DNA from 2 places in the Streptomyces sp. NPDC018947 genome. Region 1 is predicted to be linked to the other one. Evidence: riboswitches for the same ligand, from Rfam matches in the RefSeq annotation. Region 1 holds a riboswitch; the other holds the start of a gene.

The links. A riboswitch is a leader RNA that binds a small molecule or an ion and turns the genes downstream of it on or off. The one in region 1 is predicted to bind cobalamin.
Region 2: another riboswitch for cobalamin. It lies ahead of ACH499_RS00330 (cobalamin biosynthesis protein); the one in region 1 lies ahead of ACH499_RS12945 (energy-coupling factor ABC transporter permease).

Annotation. Positions count from the first base shown of each region.
Region 1 is NZ_JBIRZD010000005.1:247,686-252,492, forward strand. It holds gene ACH499_RS12930 (energy-coupling factor ABC transporter ATP-binding protein) at 1-74, opposite strand, end outside; gene cbiQ (cobalt ECF transporter T component CbiQ) at 71-820, opposite strand; gene ACH499_RS12940 (energy-coupling factor ABC transporter substrate-binding protein) at 821-1,168, opposite strand; gene ACH499_RS12945 (energy-coupling factor ABC transporter permease) at 1,165-1,860, opposite strand; cobalamin riboswitch at 1,890-2,075, opposite strand; gene ACH499_RS12950 (globin domain-containing protein) at 2,226-3,515, opposite strand; gene ACH499_RS12955 (potassium channel family protein) at 3,698-4,186, opposite strand; gene ACH499_RS12960 (chloride channel protein) at 4,243-4,807, opposite strand, start outside.
Region 2 is NZ_JBIRZD010000001.1:71,817-76,623, forward strand. It holds gene ACH499_RS00315 (class II aldolase/adducin family protein) at 1-1, opposite strand, end outside; gene ACH499_RS00320 (inorganic phosphate transporter) at 237-1,490, shown strand; gene ACH499_RS00325 (hypothetical protein) at 1,525-1,746, shown strand; cobalamin riboswitch at 1,894-2,044, shown strand; gene ACH499_RS00330 (cobalamin biosynthesis protein) at 2,149-3,114, shown strand; gene ACH499_RS00335 (cobyric acid synthase) at 3,111-4,619, shown strand; gene cobN (cobaltochelatase subunit CobN) at 4,616-4,807, shown strand, end outside.

The DNA of each region.
Region 1 (4,807 bases):
ACGACCGGCCCCTCCTCGTACGCGAAGGACGCGCCCCGCAGGGCGATCAGCGCCGGTTCGGCGGTCTCGCTCATGTCAACGGCCTTTCCAGTACGAAGGTGAGGGCGGCAAGTGCCGCGAGCAGCGCGAGGCTCGCCGCCGTGAAGGGCACGGAGACCCGGGCCCCGGGCACCAGCACGCGCAGCGTCCCGTCGTAGCCGCGCCCGGCGAGCCCGGCCTGCAGCCGGGCCGCCCGGTCGAAGGCCCGTACGAACGCGGTGGCTCCGAGCCCACCGAGCGAGCGCCAGGCGGCGGCCCGCGTGGTGTGCCCCAGCCGCGCGGCCTGTGCCTCGCGGATCCGGCGCACCGAGTCCAGCAGCAGGAAACTCATGCGGTACGTCACCAGCGCCACGTCCACCACCGGCGCCGGCACCCCGGCCCGCACCAGACGGGGCAGCAGATCGGACATCGGCGTGGTGAACGCGAACAGCAGCACCCCGAGCGACGCGGCCGACGTACGCAGCAGCAGCTCCCCGGCGCGCACCGCCCCGCCGTCCGCCACGCCCACGACACCACCGGGACCCCCGACCCGCACCAGCAGCGGCAGCGCACCGGTCACGCAGAAGCCGAGCGGCACCCGGTACGCCCGCCACAGCCGCCGCCCGGGCACACCCGCCGGTCCGAGCAGCACCACCAGCGCCGCGAGCAGCACGAGTGCCGCGCCCGGCCAGGGCGGCAGCGAGATCGCGAGCACGGTCAGGCCCAGCCCGAGCACCGCCTTGTCCACCGGGTGCCGGTGGCGCCACCGGCTGCTGTGCGCCGCCGCGTCGATCGGCAGCACTCAGTCCCCTTCGGACGCGGGCGCGTCCCGCCGGGCGGCCCGGGCCGCGCGTTCCTCACCCTGGCGCCGTCCCCGGCGCAGGCCGAGGCAGTACGCCAGCACCCCCGCGCCGAGGGCCGCCTGCGCGGCGAACAGCGCGGACTCGATCTCCCCGGACGGCGGCTCGAACAGCGGCGAGAACCACGGTTCGTAGTCCGGCTCGATCTCCGTGATCGTCTTCTCGGCCTCGGCGTCGGACCCGGTGAACGGCTCCTCCTTGTGGTCGCCTAGGCCGAGCACCAGCGGCAGCACCGCGAGCGCGGCCACGGCGAGCAGCAGCAGGACGTTGATCTTCGTGTTGCGGCTCACCGGGCCATCGCCTCCCCGCGCTCGCCGGCGCCGGCCGGCAGCACGCCCAGCCGGGTCAGTTCGCCCTTGCTGGACTGCACCAGCAGGCGCGTCACGACCACCGTGAGCAGGCCCTCGCTCACCGCGAGCGGGATCTGCGTGACGGCGAAGACGGACCCGAACTTGCCGAGCGCGCCCAGGAATCCGCTGCCCGGGTCCGGGAAGGCCAGCGCGAGCTGCACGCTGGTGACGCAGTAGGTGGACAGGTCGGCGACGAACGCCCCGAAGAACACCGTGACCATCAGCGGCACTCCGGATCGGCGCAGCAGCCGGTAGGTGCCGTACCCGGCCCACGGCCCGGCGATCGCCATGGAGAAGACGTTGGCGCCGAGGGTGGTCAGGCCGCCGTGCGCGAGCAGCAGCGCCTGGAAGAGCAGGGTGATCGTGCCCAGTACCGCCATGACCGGCGGCCGGAACAGGATCGCGCCCAGGCCCGTCCCGGTGGGATGCGAGCAACTGCCCGTGACGGAGGGCAGTTTCAGGGCCGACAGGACGAACGTGAAGGCCCCGGAAGCCCCGAGCAGCAGCGTGCTCTCGGGATGCTCCCTGACCTCACGGGTGAGTGACCGGACTCCGTGGACGACGAACGGCGCGGACGCGACGCCCCAGGCGATCGCGTGCGCCGGAGGCAGAAAGCCCTCGGCTATGTGCATGACTCGGCAGACCCTCTCCAGCACCTCGTGGATGGACGACGCGCCTTGGCCGGTCTCCTGGCTGACGGGTACCACCGCCCGGACTCCGCCTTCCCGGGTCACGAGGACCCAGTGGCTGCCCGCGAGGGCCGGAGCCGGACTTCCCGATTCACAGTGGCGAGGGCCGCACCGGCATCACACCGGATTTCCCGTTCACCAAGGCGTGGTGACAGTAGTGCGCCCACCGGGGCGGTGACAAGCGGCCCCACCCTTCGGCACGGGCGTCGCCGGGCCCGCCGAAAGGCCTCGGAGCTGCGGAAACGCCCGCAGCTCCGGTTCCTCGTCCGCCACCCGTGGCATCGGTCACGCGCCCCGCGGCCGACGGCTCACCGCAGGGCGGAGCCGGCCAGGTGCGCCAGGTCCCGCGGCCCGGCGGGCAGCGGGTCGTGCCGGACGTGCTCGGCGGGCAGACCGGCGTGGGCGAGCGCGGCCGTCACCGTGCGGACCATGTCCGGCGGCCCGGCGAGCAGGGCCCGGTCACCCGGTACGGGACCGCTGCGGGCCACCGCCCGCGCGAGCCGGTCGTACGGCCCCTCGTCCGGCGAGCCGCCCGCCACCGGGACCACCGTCAGCCAGGGGCAGCGCTGTTCGAGACCGGTCAGGTGGTCGGTGTCGTACAGGTCGGCCACGGCGCCCGTGCCGAGGAACAGCCGCACCCGGCGTGCCCGTTGCCCGGGTGCCGAGCGCGCACGGCGGTCGACGTCCCGCAGCACCGCCTTCATCGCGGCCCAGCCGGTGTCCCAGGCCACCAGCAGCAGCGCGCCCGCGGAGTCCTCCCCGAGCGCCAGCTCGCCCTTCGGCGGACCGAGCCGCACCTCGTCGCCGGGTCCGGTGCCGTGCACGAGGGCCTCGCTCACCCCGCCGGGGCCGGTGCACCTGACGTGCAGCTCCACCTCCCCGTCCTGGCCCGGCGAACCGGCCAGGTAGTACGGGCGCCAGGTGTGCGGCAGCCGGGCGGACTCCACGGCCGTGTACTGGCCGGCCCGGTGGCGGAAGGTCTCGTGCGGCAGGACCCGCAGGACCGCGAGATCCGGCCCGCACATCCGGTGGTCCGTCACCGTCGCCCGCCAGAAGGGGGGTTCGCGCAGGGCGGCGTCCGCGCCCCGGACCATCGCGTCGACGCCGAGCCGCAGCATCCGCGTCCAGGCCCGGTCGAGCTCCACGCTCCAGTGGTCGCCCGCCCGGAGGCGCACCGCCTCGCGCAGCGCCTCCTCGAACGCCGTGTACTGCGCCGGGCGCACCCCGAGCTTGCGGTGGTCGCGGCCCAGTTGCGTGAACCGCTCGGTGATCTCCTCGGGCCGGTCCAGATGCTCGATCTGGTACCAGAACGCCCGCGCCAGATGAGCCTCCTGGAACGCCATCGTGGCCGGGAACAGCGACCGCAGCGAGGGATGCCGGGCGAACAGCACCTGGTAGAGGTCCCTGATCAACTCGTCGAACGGGCCCACCAGATCGAGGTCCCGCATGATGATCCGCTGGTCCGCGGCCCCGTCGTACGACTCCTCTGCCGCGGGCCGCCCGCCGGTGTCACCGCCCGAGGAGAGCAACTGCCGCCGCAACCGCATCGCGTCGTGCCGGGCGAGGAGTGTGTGGTACGTGGTGCCGTCCTTGCTCATGGTCAGCAAACGCTCCGCTTCTGACGGACGCCTCTGGGCATGTCTGTGCTCCTTGCGAAAGGTGTCGCTGGGGTAAAAGCGCAGGTCAGTATGGCATTGAGGGCAATTGCCCCAAGGTCCCCGGGTGGCGGGGACGTTGGGCCCTCGACAACGGGAGGCGGATGTGCTTGCCGCCCTGCCGGTCAGGGCCGCCGTTCCTGTTCGGTGCGCCGCAGCACCGTGGCGCGCACCCGCTGGGTCAGCGCGGTGCCCGCGGCGGTGAGGAAGACGAAGCTGTAGAGGATCTGCAGCATGGTGACGATGCGCGCGCTCTGCCCGCGGGGCGTGATGTCCCCGTAGCCGACGGTGGCGAGGGTGACCACGGTGAAGTACAGGGAGTCGACGCGGGTGACCAGGCCGCGGAACTCACCGGGCTGCTTGGCCATCGCGTAGTAGGTGGCGGCGAAGACGTGCACGGTCAGCAGGATCAGCAGCGCGATGACCACGCCGGGATGGCTGTCGCGGCGGTCGGTGAGGACCTGGTGGATCTGCCGGAGCAGCAGTGCCGCCACGGCGCTCAGGACCAGGCCGAACAGCACCCAGCTCAGCACGGGCCGGTGGGGACCCAGGTGATCGAGGGGGAGCAGGAAGTAGGCCACGACCGTGCCCACCGCCGCGGCGGCCCGCAGCAGCCAGGCCCGGACCGTACCCGCCCCGGGACGCCGGACCCCGCGGGCGTCCCGGGGCGTCACCGGGCCGCCTCCGGTCCCGCCTTCGCCGGTGCCCCCGCCTTCGGCTCGCCGCGGCGGACCACTTGGGCCACGACGAACGAGACCACCGACGCGACGACGATCAGCGGCATCTGGTCGTGCGCGTCCTTGCCCACCAGCAGCACCGCCAGCACCGAGCTGGCCAGCGGCAGCCCCGTCACCGCGGCCGCTGCGGCGGAGATGCCGAGGGCGAGGGCCGGGGTCGCGCCGAAGCCCGGAAGTCCCGCACAGGCCATGGCCGTCGCGGCGCCCAGCAGTACGGCGGGGAAGATCGGACCGCCGCGCAGACTGCCCAGGGCGATGCCCCAGGCGAGGCCCTTGCACGCGACCAGCGCGACCAGCGCGCCCACGGACAGGGCGTGCGGGTGCGCGGCCAGTTCGGCGAGGGCGGCCTGGCCGGACAGGGCCGCCTCGGCGGGGGAGCGGCCGGTGATCAGCGCGTACGCGGCGACGCAGACGCCGACCGCCGTGGCGCACAGCACGGTGCGCGGGGCGGTGCGGTGCTCCGTCCAGGTGACCGTGCGGCGGCCGAGCGCGCGGGCC
Region 2 (4,807 bases), on a different contig from region 1:
CAGTCCACGCCTCCCGTCGGGCGTCCGCACGCCCTGCTCGCGCCGCTCGGCGGCGGCCTCGCGGCGATCCTGCCAGGCACGTCTCCGGAGAGCACCGGGGCGGGCACGCTGCGCAGGCGTTCGCGGAGGTCACGGCGCCGTTTCCGGTCACCATGAAGCCCGGTCCAGTTCATCTTCCGTTCACCCTGGTTACCTACGTTCGTCCAGCCAATGACCTCGAACGATTGCCTGGGTAAATGGAAAGCTTCTCGCTGATCCTCGCGATTGTGGTGGTAACCGCACTCGCGTTCGATTTCACGAACGGTTTCCACGACACCGCGAACGCGATGGCAACGACCATTTCGACCGGTGCTCTCAAACCCAAGGTCGCGGTGGCCATGTCCGCCGTGCTGAACCTTGTGGGCGCCTTCCTCTCGGTGGAGGTCGCCAACACGATCTCCAAGGGTCTCGTGGACGAGACCGGTATCCGTCCCGAGGTCATCTTCGCCGCCCTGGTCGGCGCGATCCTCTGGAACCTGCTGACCTGGCTGGTCGGGCTCCCGTCCAGCTCCTCCCACGCCCTGATGGGCGGTCTGATCGGCGCCGCCGTCGCGTCGGCGGGCGTCGGCGCCGTCCACGGCGACGTGCTCGTCACCAAGGTGCTGCTGCCGGCCGTCGCCGCCCCGATCGTGGCGGGCGTCGCCGCGATGCTGGCCTCCCGGCTGACGTACTCGCTCGGCCGCAAGGCCGACGGCGAGGCCGCCGCCAAGGGCTACCGCGCCGGGCAGATCGCCTCGGCCGGCCTGGTCTCGCTCGCCCACGGCACCAACGACGCCCAGAAGACGATGGGCATCATCACCCTCGCCCTGATCGCCGGCGGCTCCCTCGCCCCCGACTCGGACCCGCCGCTGTGGGTCATCCTCTCCGCGGGCATCGCCATCGCGCTCGGCACCTACCTCGGCGGCTGGCGCATCATCCGCACCATGGGCAAGGGCCTGACCGACCTCCAGCCGCAGCAGGGCTTCGCCGCCCAGACCAGCGCCGCCACGGTCATCCTGGCCTCCTCCCACCTCGGCTTCTCCCTGTCCACCACGCACTCGGTCTCCGGCGCCGTGATGGGCGCGGGCCTCGGCCGCAAGGGCGGCGTGGTGCGCTGGTCCACGGCCACCCGGATGTTCGTCGCCTGGGGCCTGACGCTGCCGGCCGCCGCGCTGGTCGCCGCGCTCGCCGAGTGGGTCTGCCGCCTCGGCGACTGGGGCACGGCCCTCGTGGCCCTCTTCCTGGTCGGCTCCAGCTTCGCGATCTGGCGCATCTCCCGGCGCGAGGTCGTCGACCACACCAACGTCAACGACGCCGACGAGCCGCGGCCCGAGACGCCCGGTGTGGTCACCCAGGCCATGGCCGCCGTCACCCCGCCGCCCGCCGGCGCCGTGGCCGACGACCTCTCGGCCTCCTTCCCGGACCAGGCCACCACCGACTCCAAGGCCCCCTCGGCCGCCACCACCGTCTGAGCCCGCGTCCCGGGTACGAAGGAAGCGAACCGCCATGACAATCGACTGGGCAGCCCTCGGCTCCGTCTTCGGCGTCTCTCTCGTGGTCACCGTGGCCCTGGTGGCCCTGTTCACCCTCGGCATCGCCGGCCTCTCCCGCCAGGAGCGGGCCGCCGCCCGGGGCGGCTCCGCCGCCCTTGCCGTCACCGGCGCCTACGCCTGCTTCGCGGCCTGCGCGGCCGCCGTGGCCTACGGCATCTACCTGATCGTCGCCTGACCCACCGGGCGGCTTCACCGGCGCATCCCCGAGCGGGGTGCGGGGCGCGCACCCGCGTCCCGCACCCCGCTCGGCGCGCGTCGGCGCACACCGCCCGCGTGTGGGCCTCCGCACACTCCCCCCTCGCAGGTCAACAGCAAGTTGACGGGTGTTCGCGGGGCGTGGTGGACTGCCGGAGCCATTACGGCGGCAGGAGAGGAAGCCGGTGCGATTCCGGCGCGGTCCCGCCACTGTCACCGGGGAGGTACCCACGTACCGCCCCGGGAGCCAGGAACTCTCACCGCCGATCTCGTCGAACCAGGGCGTGGACACCCTGAGTGAGGACATATCGCCATGCGCGGCTGCCGTACCGGGCTCACCAGCGACGTACTTCCGCTTCCCCTTCCCGCGGCCGGCTGAGCCGTGCGCGCCGAACGCGTCTTCGCGTACGGCGCCGCCGCCGGCCTCCTCGGCGACCTCCTCCTCGGCGATCCGCGCCGCGGACACCCGGTCGCCGTGTTCGGCCGTGCCGCCGGCGCCGTGGAACGGGTGCTGTGGCGTGACCACCGGGGCTGGGGCGCGCTGCACACCGCCGTGTGCGCGGGTGGCACCGTCGCCGCCGCGGCCGCCGCGGCGCACGCCGTACGCCGCTCCCCCGCCGCCTCCGTCACGCTGACCGCCGCCGCCACCTGGGCCGTCGTCGGCGGGACCTCGCTGGCCCGCGAGGCCCGCGCGATCGGGCGGGCGCTGGACGCCGGGGACGTCGAGGCGGCCCGGGCCCGGCTGCCCCACCTGTGCGGGCGGGACCCGCAGGCGCTGGACGCCGACGGGATCGCCCGGGCCGTGGTGGAGTCCGTCGCCGAGAACACCTCCGACGCGGTCGTGGGCGCGCTGGTGTGGGGCGCGCTCGGCGGAGTGCCGGGGCTGGTCGGCTTCCGGGCCGTGAACACCCTCGACGCCATGGTGGGCCACAAGTCGCCCCGGCACCGGCGCTACGGCTGGGCCTCGGCCCGCCTCGACGACCTCGCGGGCTGGCCGGGAGCCCGGCTCACCGCCGTACTGGCCGCGGCGTCGGGCGGCGACCCGCGCGGTGCCGTACGGGCCTGGCGCGCCGACGCCCGCCGGCACCCGAGCCCCAACGCCGGGCCCGTCGAGGCGTCCTTCGCCGGCGCCCTCGGCGTGCGGCTGGGCGGCACGCTCTCCTACGGCGGCCGGGTCGAGCAGCGGCCGGTGCTCAACGGCGCGGCCGGACGCCCCATGCGGGCCGGGAACGGCGACATCGAACGGGCCGTACGGCTCTCCCGGCGCGTGGGCTGGCTCGCGCTGGGCGTGTGCGCGGGCGCGCGGCTGCTCGTCCGCCCCGTCACCAGGAAGGGACATACCTCGTGAACGGTGGTCTTCTCGTCGCCGGCACCACCTCCGACGCCGGCAAGAGCGTCGTGACCGCCGGGATCTGCCGGTGGCTGGCGCGCCAGGGCGTGAAGGTGGCGCCCTTCAAGGCGCAGAACATGTCGCTGAACTCGTTCGTGACCCGCGAGGGCGCCGAGATCGGCCGCGCGCAGGCCATGCAGGCCCAGGCGTGCCGCGTCGAGCCGACCGCGCTGATGAACCCGGTGCTGCTCAAGCCGGGCGGCGAGCAGAGCAGCCAGGTCGTGCTGCTCGGGAAACCCGTCGGCGAGATGAGCGCCCGCGGCTACCACGGCGGGCGCCAGCAGCGGCTGCTCGGCACGGTGCTCGACTGCCTGGCCGAACTGCGGGGCTCCTACGACGCGGTGATCTGCGAGGGTGCGGGCAGCCCGGCCGAGATCAATCTGCGCCGCACCGACATCGTGAACATGGGGATCGCCCGGGGCGCCGGGCTGCCCGTCCTCGTCGTCGGCGACATCGACCGCGGGGGCGTCTTCGCGTCCCTCTTCGGCACGGTGGCGCTGCTGTCGTCCGAGGACCAGGCGCTGGTCGCCGGTTTCCTCGTCAACAAGTTCCGCGGCGACGTGTCGCTGCTGGAGCCGGGCCTCGACATGCTCCACGGCCTCACCGGGCGGCGGACGTACGGCGTGCTGCCCTTCCGGCACGGGCTCGGCATCGACGAGGAGGACGGGATGGGGGTCCCCCCGCGCGGCACGGTCCGGGAGTCGGCCGTCGCACAGCCGGTCGGCGAGGACGTGCTGCGGGTCGCCGTGTGCGCGGTCCCGCTGATGTCCAACTTCACGGACGTGGACGCGCTGGCCGCCGAACCCGGCGTCGTGGTGCGGTTCGTGGACCGTCCCGAGGAACTGGCGGACGCCGACCTCGTGGTCCTGCCGGGGACGCGCGGCACCGTACGGGCCCTTCGGTGGCTGCGGGAGCGGGGACTCGCGGACGCGATCGCGCGCCGGGCGGCCGAGGGACGGCCGGTCCTCGGCATCTGCGGCGGCTTCCAGGCGCTCGGCGAGCACATCGAGGACGACGTCGAGTCCCGCGCCGGGCACGTCGACGGCCTCGGACTGCTGCCCGTACGGGTGCGGTTCGCCCGCGAGAAGACCCTCACCCGGCCCGTCGGCGAGGCCCTCGGCGAACGCGTCGAGGGGTACGAGATCCATCACGGGGTCGCCGAGGTGACCGGCGGGGAGCCCTTCCTGGACGGCTGCCGGGTCGGCCACACCTGGGGCACGCACTGGCACGGCTCTCTGGAGTCCGACGGCTTCCGGCGGGCGTTCCTGCGCGAGGTGGCCGCCGCCGCGGGCCGCCGCTTCGTGCCGGCCCCCGGCACCTCGTTCGCCGCGCTGCGCGAGGAGCAGCTCGACCGGCTCGGCGACCTGATCGAACAGCACGCGGACACGGACGCGCTGTGGCGGCTCATCGAGTCCGGCGCGCCACAAGGACTGCCCTTCATTCCACCGGGAGCGCCCGCATGAGCACAGTGTTGTTGTTGTCGACCGCCGACACGGACCTGCTGGCGGCCCGCGCGTCGGACGCCGCCTACCGGATCGGCAACCCGACCCGGGTCGACGTCCGGGAGGAGTTGCCCGCGCTGGTCGAGGGCGCCGACATCGCCGTCGTCCGCCTGCTGGGCGGCAAGCGGGCCTGGGAGGACGGGCTCGCC